4 regions of the Halomonas sp. C22 genome follow, and region 2 is predicted to be linked to each of the others. Evidence: predicted binding sites of a transcription regulator. Region 2 holds the regulator's gene; each other region holds the start of a gene.
What was found. Region 2 encodes LexA, which represses DNA repair genes until DNA is damaged. Its sites were predicted from a motif close to TACTGTNTANNTANACAGTA; they were not measured.

Region 1 (2,201 bases), on a different contig from region 2:
TCCTCCTTGCGCCCCGTGGCACGCCCGAAAGAGCGCGAGGTCATGATGCGTTGGCGGGGCTGTTCGACGGCGTTCATCTCCAGGCAGGGCGTGCCGCGCAGCTCGAGGGCGGTGCGCGCCAACACTACCGAAAAGCGCTTGCGCAACTGCTTGGGGTCGCTCTCGCGCAGCTGCCAGGCGGTACGAATACCGCTCACGGCGAGCTGCTCGGCAAGCCGTCGGCCGACTCCCCATACCTCGCTCACCGGAAGCTGTTTGAGCAGTGCCTGGGTGGTGGCGGTGTGGGCAGCCAGCAGGCATACCCCTTGATAGTGGGGCTGCTGCTTGGCCACGTGATTGGCCAGCTTGGCCAGCGTATGCGTGGCCGCCAGCCCAACGCAGACGGGCAACCCCAGGTAACGGCGAACACGGCGGCGTAGCGCCACGCCCATGGCCTGGCACTGGGCGTCATCGAAGCCATCCAGGTAAATGAACATCTCATCGATGGAGTAGGGGGCGACCTCTGGGCAGGCTTCGCGCAGCAGCTGTGCCAACCGCGCCGACATGTCGCCGTACAGCTCGTAGTTGGAGGAGCACAAATGGATCTGGCCCCGACGCCGCAGCCCTTCCAGCTGGAACGCTGGCGTCCCCATGGCAATGCCCATGGCTTTCAGCTCGGCAGAGCGCGCAATCACGCAGCCGTCGTTGTTGGACATGACGCCCACGGCCTTGCCTTCCAGCGTGGGCTGGAATACCCGCTCGCAGGAAACGTAAAAGTTGTTGGCATCCACCAGACCGATCATGGCAAATACTCATGAATGACGGCGCGCACTACCCCCCATAGCTGGCACTCGGCCTCTTCCAGCGGCAGCGGAGGGTAGTGCGGGTGAGACGAGCACAAATGCGGCGCACCGCGATACAGCGCGTAGCGCTTGATCAACAGCTCCTGGTCGAACAGGGCGACCACGATGTGGCCCAGCCTAGGCGGCACGCTGCGGTCTACCACCAGCAGGTCGCCGTCGAAGATGCCCCACCCCTCCATGCTGTCGCCGCGGGCGGTCAGGTAGAACGTCTGTGTCGGGTGCTTGATCAGCCGGGTGTTGAGGTCCAGCGTGCGTGGCTCGTAATCCTGCGCGGGGGAAGGAAAGCCGCTAAAACCCGCGCGACCACTCAGCGAGGCAAACGGAAGAGGCAAGGGCGTTAACGGCAAGGCGGTCGCAACGGCAGTGGGTTGAGACGGCATCGTCGGGCTCCTCACGAATGAATAGTGTGTTTATATACAGTATTTGTAGCCAGTATTCATTTATGCGGAAAAAAATGCAAGGTGCCGGGATGAAGGTATGAGTACGGGGGCTAACGGGCCAGCCAGAGGCCAACCACCAGCGCACTGATGACCGTGATCCAGAACACGAGATTGCGAGCGCGGGTGTCGCGACGAGGTTTCATCGGGTTGTCTCCAGCAGATAGGCAAGGGTGGCCCACCATGGGCCGCTCGAAAGCAGCGCATAGGCTGCGCCAGGCATGGTAACGTTTGGTGCTCGAAGCGTCATCCGGCGCATGGTTTTTCGTGAAGAAGAGAGGGCTGATGAAAGGTTCCGAGTTTAGCGGCAGTACGCCGCTGTCGTTGGTCAATGGGCGCCTGGCGGCCCTGAGCTGGGGGCGCCACGATGCCCCGGTATGGGTCGCCCTGCACGGCTGGCTGGATAACGCGGCGAGCTTCTCACGGCTGGCCCCCTTGTTGGTCAAGCGACTGAACATTCGTATCGTTGCCCTCGATTTTCGCGGGCACGGCCACTCGGCCCATACGCCCTTCGGCAGCGACTATGCGCTGTGGGACTACCTTCACGATGTGCTGGATGCCATGGAGGCGCTGGAGATCGAGCAGGCCACGTTGCTGGCGCACTCGATGGGGGCGGCGGTCTCCTGCCTGCTGGCAGCGGCGCTGCCCGAGCGTGTCGCACGGCTGGTGCTGCTGGATGGCCTGGGGGCACTGAATACGCCCGCAGAGGAGACGGCCAGCCAGCTGCGCAAGGGCCTCACCGCCCACCGCCGTGTCGCTTCGCGCACGCCCCGGTATGCGGATATCGAACAGGCCGTTGCCGCCCGGGTGGCAGGCGGCGTGACGCCGCTGGATGCCATCACGGCCAGGCCGCTGGTCGAGCGTAACACCCAGGCCACGGCGGATGGCAAGGTCGCCATGCGCACCGACAGCCGCCTGCTGA
Region 2 (2,201 bases):
TCGAGCAGGATATCCATCGGGTAAGCCACTGCCATACGCCCACCGATCTGGTGCGCTTTGGCCGTGATGTGGAAAAAGCCGTGCTGGCCCGCGGCCTGCGCTGGCATCTGGAAGACCGCGTATTGATTCACGGTAACAAGACCGTCGTGTTCAGCTAACTCGCCCACCGGGGAGGGGCGCCATGTCCTTTGCACAAAGCGTGCTGGCCACCTGGGCACTGCTGGCTACCTGGCTGGTGTCGGCAGGTGCGCTGGGGTGGGTGCTTTGGCAGCGCCCCTGGCAGCCGCTGCTGGAAGATACCGGTTTGCAGCATCGCTGGATGGCCGCGACGCTTGCCGTGATGCTGATGTGGCAGCTGCGGGCCCAGGCGGTCGATTGGTTGACCCTGCATCTGGTGTTCACGGTGCTGATGACGCTGGTGTTCAAGGTGCCCCTGGCCTTGATCAGCAACTTGCTGCTCAACGTGGCGATGGTGGTGATCGGGCGCAATGCCTGGGAGCTGTTGGGGCCCAACGTGTTGGTGACGGGACTGGTGCCCGCCGTGATCACGGGGGTGGTATGGCGTATCGTGGATCGCCGCTTGCCGGACAACCTGATGGTGTTTCTGTTTGCCTGCGGTTTTTTCGGTGCTGCGCTGGCCACGCTAGGAGGCGGGCTGGCGGCCGTGGGGCTGATTCTGGTGGCGGGCACCGACCCTGAAGCGATTTATCTGGCTCAGGAGTATGCCCGCTTTTTACCCTTGCTGATGCCCTCGGAAGCCTTCATCACCGGCATGCTGCTGAGTATCTTGCTGGTCTACCACCCGCACTGGGTCGCCACGTTCAACGACCATCGTTACATAGATATGCAGTAGGCGGTGGCTTGGTCCAGTGCCCTGGCCCAGTATTTTAGCCCAGTGCCTGGCCGTTGCCGCCTCGGATGACGCCTACCCCGACGCCTTCGATATCCAGCTGTTGAGTTCTCAGGTCGATTTCGATGGGGGCGAAGTCTTCGTTCTCGGCGAGCAGCGTGACGTGATGCCCCTGGCGTTTAAAACGCTTGACCGTGACTTCGTCTTCCAGGCGCGCGACGACGATCTGACCGTCACGCACGCGGTCGGTACGATGCACCGCCAGCAGATCGCCTTCCAGAATGCCCACGTCCTTCATCGACAGGCCGCGAACTCGCAGCAGATAGTCGGCCTTGGGGGTGAAGTACTCTGCAGGGAGCGGGCAGTAACGGTCGATATGCTCCGCTGCCAGAATGGGACTGCCCGCCGCGACTTCGCCAATGACCGGCAGCCCGCTGGGCGTGGCATCGTTGGCGGCGCTGGCAGGCTCGGCTGCCGGGGGCGTGGCGTCGAGCGGCTCCTGGTTGGGCAGGCGTATGCCGCGGGACGTATTGCGAATGATGCGAATGGCACCTTTGCGCTCCAGAGCGCGCAGATGCTCTTCGGCGGCGTTGGGGGAACGAAAGCCCAGCGCCTTGGCGATTTCGGCGCGGGTAGGGGGGTAGCCAAGCTCGCCCATGGTCTTCACGATAAAATCATATACATGCTGCTGGCGTGCGGTGAGTGGGCGTGACATATCAGACTCCAAACAGTGAAAAGACAGTCGCTACATGTCCGTAAAATCAGTATGTGTTTAAGTATACAGTATGTTGCTCTGTCCAGTACATGATGAGTTGCAATCCGTACCGTGGCACGCAGCCTGAACCTTGAGCGGGATAATCGTTTGAGCCAGCAGGGGTAATGGCATACTATTCGCCAACGCGATCGCCATGTTTTAAACACCTGTTTTGGGAGGGCGCTATGGCCCAGTCGGATACGGTCACACGTATTTTGGATACGGCAGAGGTGCTCTTTGCAGAGCGGGGGTTTGCCGAGACATCACTGCGCAATATCACCAGCAAAGCGCGGGTCAACCTTGCTGCCGTCAATTATCACTTCGGGTCGAAGAAAGCGCTGATACAGGCGGTATTTGCCCGTTACCTAGACCCGTTCTCCGAACGCTTCCATACTGCGCTGGACGAGCTGGAAGCGCGCTACGAAGGCCAGGCCATTCCTCTGGAGGTGCTGCTGGAAACCATGGCCACTACCGTGCTGGCCGTGCCTGCCGAGCGGCATAGCCTGAAAGTGTTCATGCGGCTGCTGGGGCTGGCTTACAGCCAGGCGCAAGGACACCTGCGTCGCTACATTCAGCAGCAGTATGGCGATGTCTTCA
Region 3 (2,201 bases), on a different contig from region 2:
GCCAGCCCCACGGTCAGCGCAGCGCCAATGGCCCCTATCAGGCTCAGGCTCGCGGTGCCCAGTGCCAACGACAGCGCCAGCACCCCATAGCTGCCTGCTGGCAGCGACAGCATGATGCCCAGCACCGGCGCCATCAGCGCCAGCGGCAGCCCGGTCAACAGCCAGTGCACGGCCACCTTGGCAAGCCCCAGCGCCGCCAGCGGCTGGGGGGCCAGCAGCAGCTGCTCCAGGCTGCCGTCTTCGTAATCGCTGCGAAACAGGCTATCCAGCGACAGCAGGGCCGCCAGCAACGCCGCTACCCACAGCAGTCCCGGCGCGATGCTGGCCAGCAAGACAGGGTCAGGCGAAATGCCAATGGGAAACAGCGTGATGACCAGTGCAAAAAACACCAGCGGATTGAGCACCTCACCCTTGCGCCGCAGCATCAGCGTCAGGTCGCGCTTGAGCGTGGCATGAATGGCCACTCCAAGCCCCCCCCGCGGTGTATGCAGGACCACCTCAGGAGCACTCGACAGGGCGTGTGAAGATAGGGCGTATGAACGTTGCAACGCTGACTCCTTTTTACCCCAGCTGAATACGTCTCAGCACCGATGATTCGGTCAGTGCATGGTGGGTCGTCACCAGAACACAGCCGCCAGACTGGGCATGTGCGACCAGCTGCGCTTCCAACGCCATGACACCGTGGCGGTCAATCGCCGTGAAAGGCTCATCCAGGACCCATAGCGCGCGCGGCGTCAGCGTCAGCCTGGCCAGGGCAATACGGCGCTGCTGACCAGCGGAAAGCTGCCCTGCCGGGACATCTTCAAAGCCCGCAAGACCAACCTCGAACAGCGCTTGTTCACGCTGTTTATCGCTGCCTTTTTCGCCATTGAGCGCTTGATACCACGCCAGATTTTCCAACGGCGTGAGACCCGCTTTAACACCGGGGGCATGCCCTAGATAGAGTAGGTTTGCGAGAAAATGTTCACGGGTCTGGTGCATGGGGGCACCGTTCCAGAATAGCTCGCCACGGTAGTCGGTCAGTTGGCCGGAGAGAATCTTCAACAACGTGGTTTTACCACTGCCGTTGGGGCCTTCGATGCGGACGATCTCGCCGCCCTTGATGTCGAGGTCAAGTCCTTCAAACAGCCAACGATCATCGCGTTCACAGGCCAGTTGTCGGGCTTGCAGGCACAGGCTCAAAAGACTCTCCAGACGCATTAATTTTGGGTCGAACTCTACACGGAAAGGCGCTTTCTCGCCAGTCACCCTCTGCGGCCAGGGGTCGCAGCATGACACAGCTCAAGCTCTCGCCATAAAAGCGACGCGTCAAACAGCACTAGCACTGTATGCAAAAACAGGCTTATACTGTAACCACTGTATGAATAGACACCCATTAGGCCACGTTTGTCCATTCACTCACTCGACCGCCTTGGCACAGGCGCTGCATGGGAGAACACACAATGACGATCTGCCTCGCCCCTCAGGTAACGTCTCACGTACCTTCTCAACCGCTGCCACCGTCCAACGTGCGCCAGCGCCTTGCCCCTCACCCTCACCCCCGCCAGGCAAACCAGGACGGTCAAGTGACCCGGCACAACACTTATGCCCTGCGCATTCGCGGCGACCGCCTGCAGGCCAGCCAGCTCTTCGACGGTGATCTGGTCATTATCCACCGGCATCAGCACGACACCCAGCAGGAAACGGCGACCCTGACCATCAACGATCGCCAGCTTCCCTTGAGCCATTTATCGATTACCCGCCTGGGGGTGCACTTGTGCCCCGAAGATACAGCGGTGCCCGCGCTATTCCTGCATAATGGCGACATTCAGGTGCTGGGCATGGTCATGGGCGTGGCGCACCACACCCGGCAGACTCGGCACCACTGATTCGCGCTCATGTTGGCCAGGAGTCCTGCTTGCGTTACCACGTTCCCGACATTGCCCCCGAGGCGTGGCACTCCACCGAGACCGAGGTAGAGAAAAGCCAGTTTCTGACCTGGCTATGCCACGCCCCCAGCCCCAGCGCCTTCGACGCCTTGCTGCAGGCCGCCAGACTGGCCCACCCCAATGCCAGCCACCACTGCACCGCCTTTATCGCCGGCCCACCAGGGGAGCAGACCCGCATTGGCTTTTCGGATGACGGCGAGCCGGGTGGCACGGCGGGACGGCCCATGTTCCAGGCGCTGCAAGGCAGCCAGTTAGGAGAAGTGGGCTGCGTGG
Region 4 (2,201 bases), on a different contig from region 2:
GATGGCCACGTCCCGGCGGTTGAAGCCGTCGTTGACCTTCTCCTTGATGGTATCGACGATATAGCGGGCTTCCTCGAGGTCGTTGAACCCCGCATACACCGAGATAGGCTCGCCTTCGGCGCCATCGGTCCATAGGTTCTTGCCGAGGCGCTCGCTGTTGTGGCTGATCAGCGTATTGGCCGCTTCCAGAATCGCGCTGGTGGAGCGGTAGTTCTGCTCCAGGCGCACGGTATGGGTGTTGGGAAACTCTTCTTCGAAGCGGCGAATGTTCTCGACCTTGGCGCCCCGCCAGCCGTAAATGGACTGGTCGTCATCGCCCACGGCGGTCATCGGGGTCTGCTGGCCGGTGAGCAGTTTGAGCCAGGCGTACTGAAGGGTGTTGGTATCCTGAAACTCGTCCACCAGCACATGGCCAAAGCGCTCGCGATAGTGGTTCAGGAGCGGCGGGTTGTCGCGCAACAGCTCCAGGCTGCGCAGCAGCAGCTCACCGAAATCCACCAGCCCGCCTCGCTCGCAGGTGAACTGGTAGCGCTCGTAGAGCTCGACCATCTGAGCGAGGTACGCATCGCCATTGACGTTCACTTGATGGGGTCGCAGGCCCTCTTCCTTGCAACCAGAAATGAACCCCTGCACCTGGCGTGGCGGGAAGCGCTCATCGTCAATCGAGTAATCTTTCAGCAGCCGCTTGATCAGCCGCAGCTGGTCATCGGAGTCGATGATCTGAAAGTGCTGGGGCAGTCGAGCATCCTGCCAATGGGTGCGCAGCAGCCGGTGCGAGATCGAGTGAAAGGTACCCACCCAGACATGGCGCATGGAGATGCCCAGCAAGGCTTCCAGACGCGTGCGCATCTCGCGGGCGGCCTTGTTGGTAAACGTGACGGCCAGCAGGGCATAAGGGGAAAGCCCTTCGGCCTGCATCAGCCAGGCAATGCGGTGGACCAGCACACGCGTTTTGCCGGAACCGGCGCCGGCCAGTACCAGAAGGTTGCCCTGGGGCGCACTGACGGCTTCCCGCTGGGCCGGGTTGAGATGATCGAGTATCGCCGTGACGTCGTCCATATAAGCCGCTGCCGGTTCAAAAAAGGGGCGACCAGTCTAGCACAGCCAGCACACTGGCTGTGCATACAGCGTGTCTTCAGGACGCTGGCTCAGGACTCTTTCTCTGAACCGTTGCTCAGGACTCTTCCGGGTAACGCAGCGTGGTCAGGCTCTTCTTCACCGCTTTCAGCTGCTCGGCCAGTTTGGGGCCCCGGGTCTTGGCCACGCCCACCGCCAGCACGTCGATCAGCACCAGGTGGGCAATACGCGAGCTGAGCGGGGTGTAGATCTCGGTGTCTTCGTGCACGTCGATGAACAGCGGCAGGCTCACCTCCTGGGCCAGCGGCGATTCGCTGGGACACAGGCCGATCACTGTAGCGCCTGCTTCGCGGGCCAGGCGAACGCTGGCCACCAGCGCCCGGGTACGGCCTGTCTGCGAGATGGCGACCACCACGTCGCCCTCCTGCAGGGTCACCGCCGACATGTTCTGCATGTGCGGGTCGGCGTAGGCAGAGGTCGAGATCTGCAGGCGGAAAAACTTGTGCTGGGCATCGAAGGCCACCGCGCCGGAGGCGCCAAAGCCGTAGAACTCGACGCGATTGGCCATGGCCAGTGCATTGACGGCCTTGCCCAGCGCATCGTTATCGAGCCGGTCGCGCACCGACAGCAGCGTGCCCACGGTGGAGTCGAAAATGCTGTGGGAGAATTCGGCCACCGAGTCGCTGTCGTTCATCGAGAACTGCGCGAACTGGCTTCCGCTGGCCAGCATCTGGGCCAGCTGCAGCTTGAAATCCTGAAAGCCGTTGCAGCCCAGCGCACGGCAGAAGCGCACCACCGTAGGCTCGCTCACCTTTGCTTCGGTGGCCAGGTCCACGATGCGCATGTGAATGACTTCATCGGGGTTGCGCAGCACGAACCGCGCGACCTTTTGTTCGGAGCGACGGAAATGCTCCATGCGGCGTCTCATTTCATCGAACAGGGCGCGGCTCACGTTCAGCTCCTTAAATTCTTGATCGTGCTTGTGCGGCCATAAAGAGGCCACAGTATGCCTGAGTGTTGCATCGGGGGCAGCGTCCTTCACGAGAGTACTGCCGTTTAAAAGGCGTTAACCCATTTCTTCAAGAATCGTCATCATTTTGTCAAGTAGGTTATAGTAAGAAGTG

Region 1: a site for LexA is predicted at 1,245-1,264, ahead of FEU76_RS13595 (LexA family protein). Genes of this name have one in related genera too.
Region 3: a site for LexA is predicted at 1,323-1,342, ahead of FEU76_RS08640 (S24 family peptidase). Genes of this name have one in related genera too.
Region 4: a site for LexA is predicted at 1,111-1,130, ahead of uvrD (DNA helicase II). Genes of this name have one in related genera too.

The regions. Positions count from the first base shown of each region.
Region 1 is NZ_VBVC01000007.1:48,578-50,778, forward strand. It holds gene FEU76_RS13590 (Y-family DNA polymerase) at 1-782, opposite strand, end outside; gene FEU76_RS13595 (LexA family protein) at 779-1,222, opposite strand; gene FEU76_RS13600 (alpha/beta fold hydrolase) at 1,565-2,201, shown strand, end outside.
Region 2 is NZ_VBVC01000005.1:216,408-218,608, forward strand. It holds gene purU (formyltetrahydrofolate deformylase) at 1-158, shown strand, start outside; gene FEU76_RS12085 (energy-coupling factor ABC transporter permease) at 182-853, shown strand; gene lexA (transcriptional repressor LexA) at 888-1,565, opposite strand; gene FEU76_RS12095 (TetR/AcrR family transcriptional regulator) at 1,790-2,201, shown strand, end outside.
Region 3 is NZ_VBVC01000003.1:425,369-427,569, forward strand. It holds gene ccmB (heme exporter protein CcmB) at 1-515, opposite strand, end outside; gene ccmA (cytochrome c biogenesis heme-transporting ATPase CcmA) at 562-1,182, opposite strand; gene FEU76_RS08640 (S24 family peptidase) at 1,443-1,868, shown strand; gene FEU76_RS08645 (IMPACT family protein) at 1,898-2,201, shown strand, end outside.
Region 4 is NZ_VBVC01000002.1:674,200-676,400, reverse strand. It holds gene uvrD (DNA helicase II) at 1-1,059, opposite strand, end outside; gene hexR (transcriptional regulator HexR) at 1,175-2,029, opposite strand.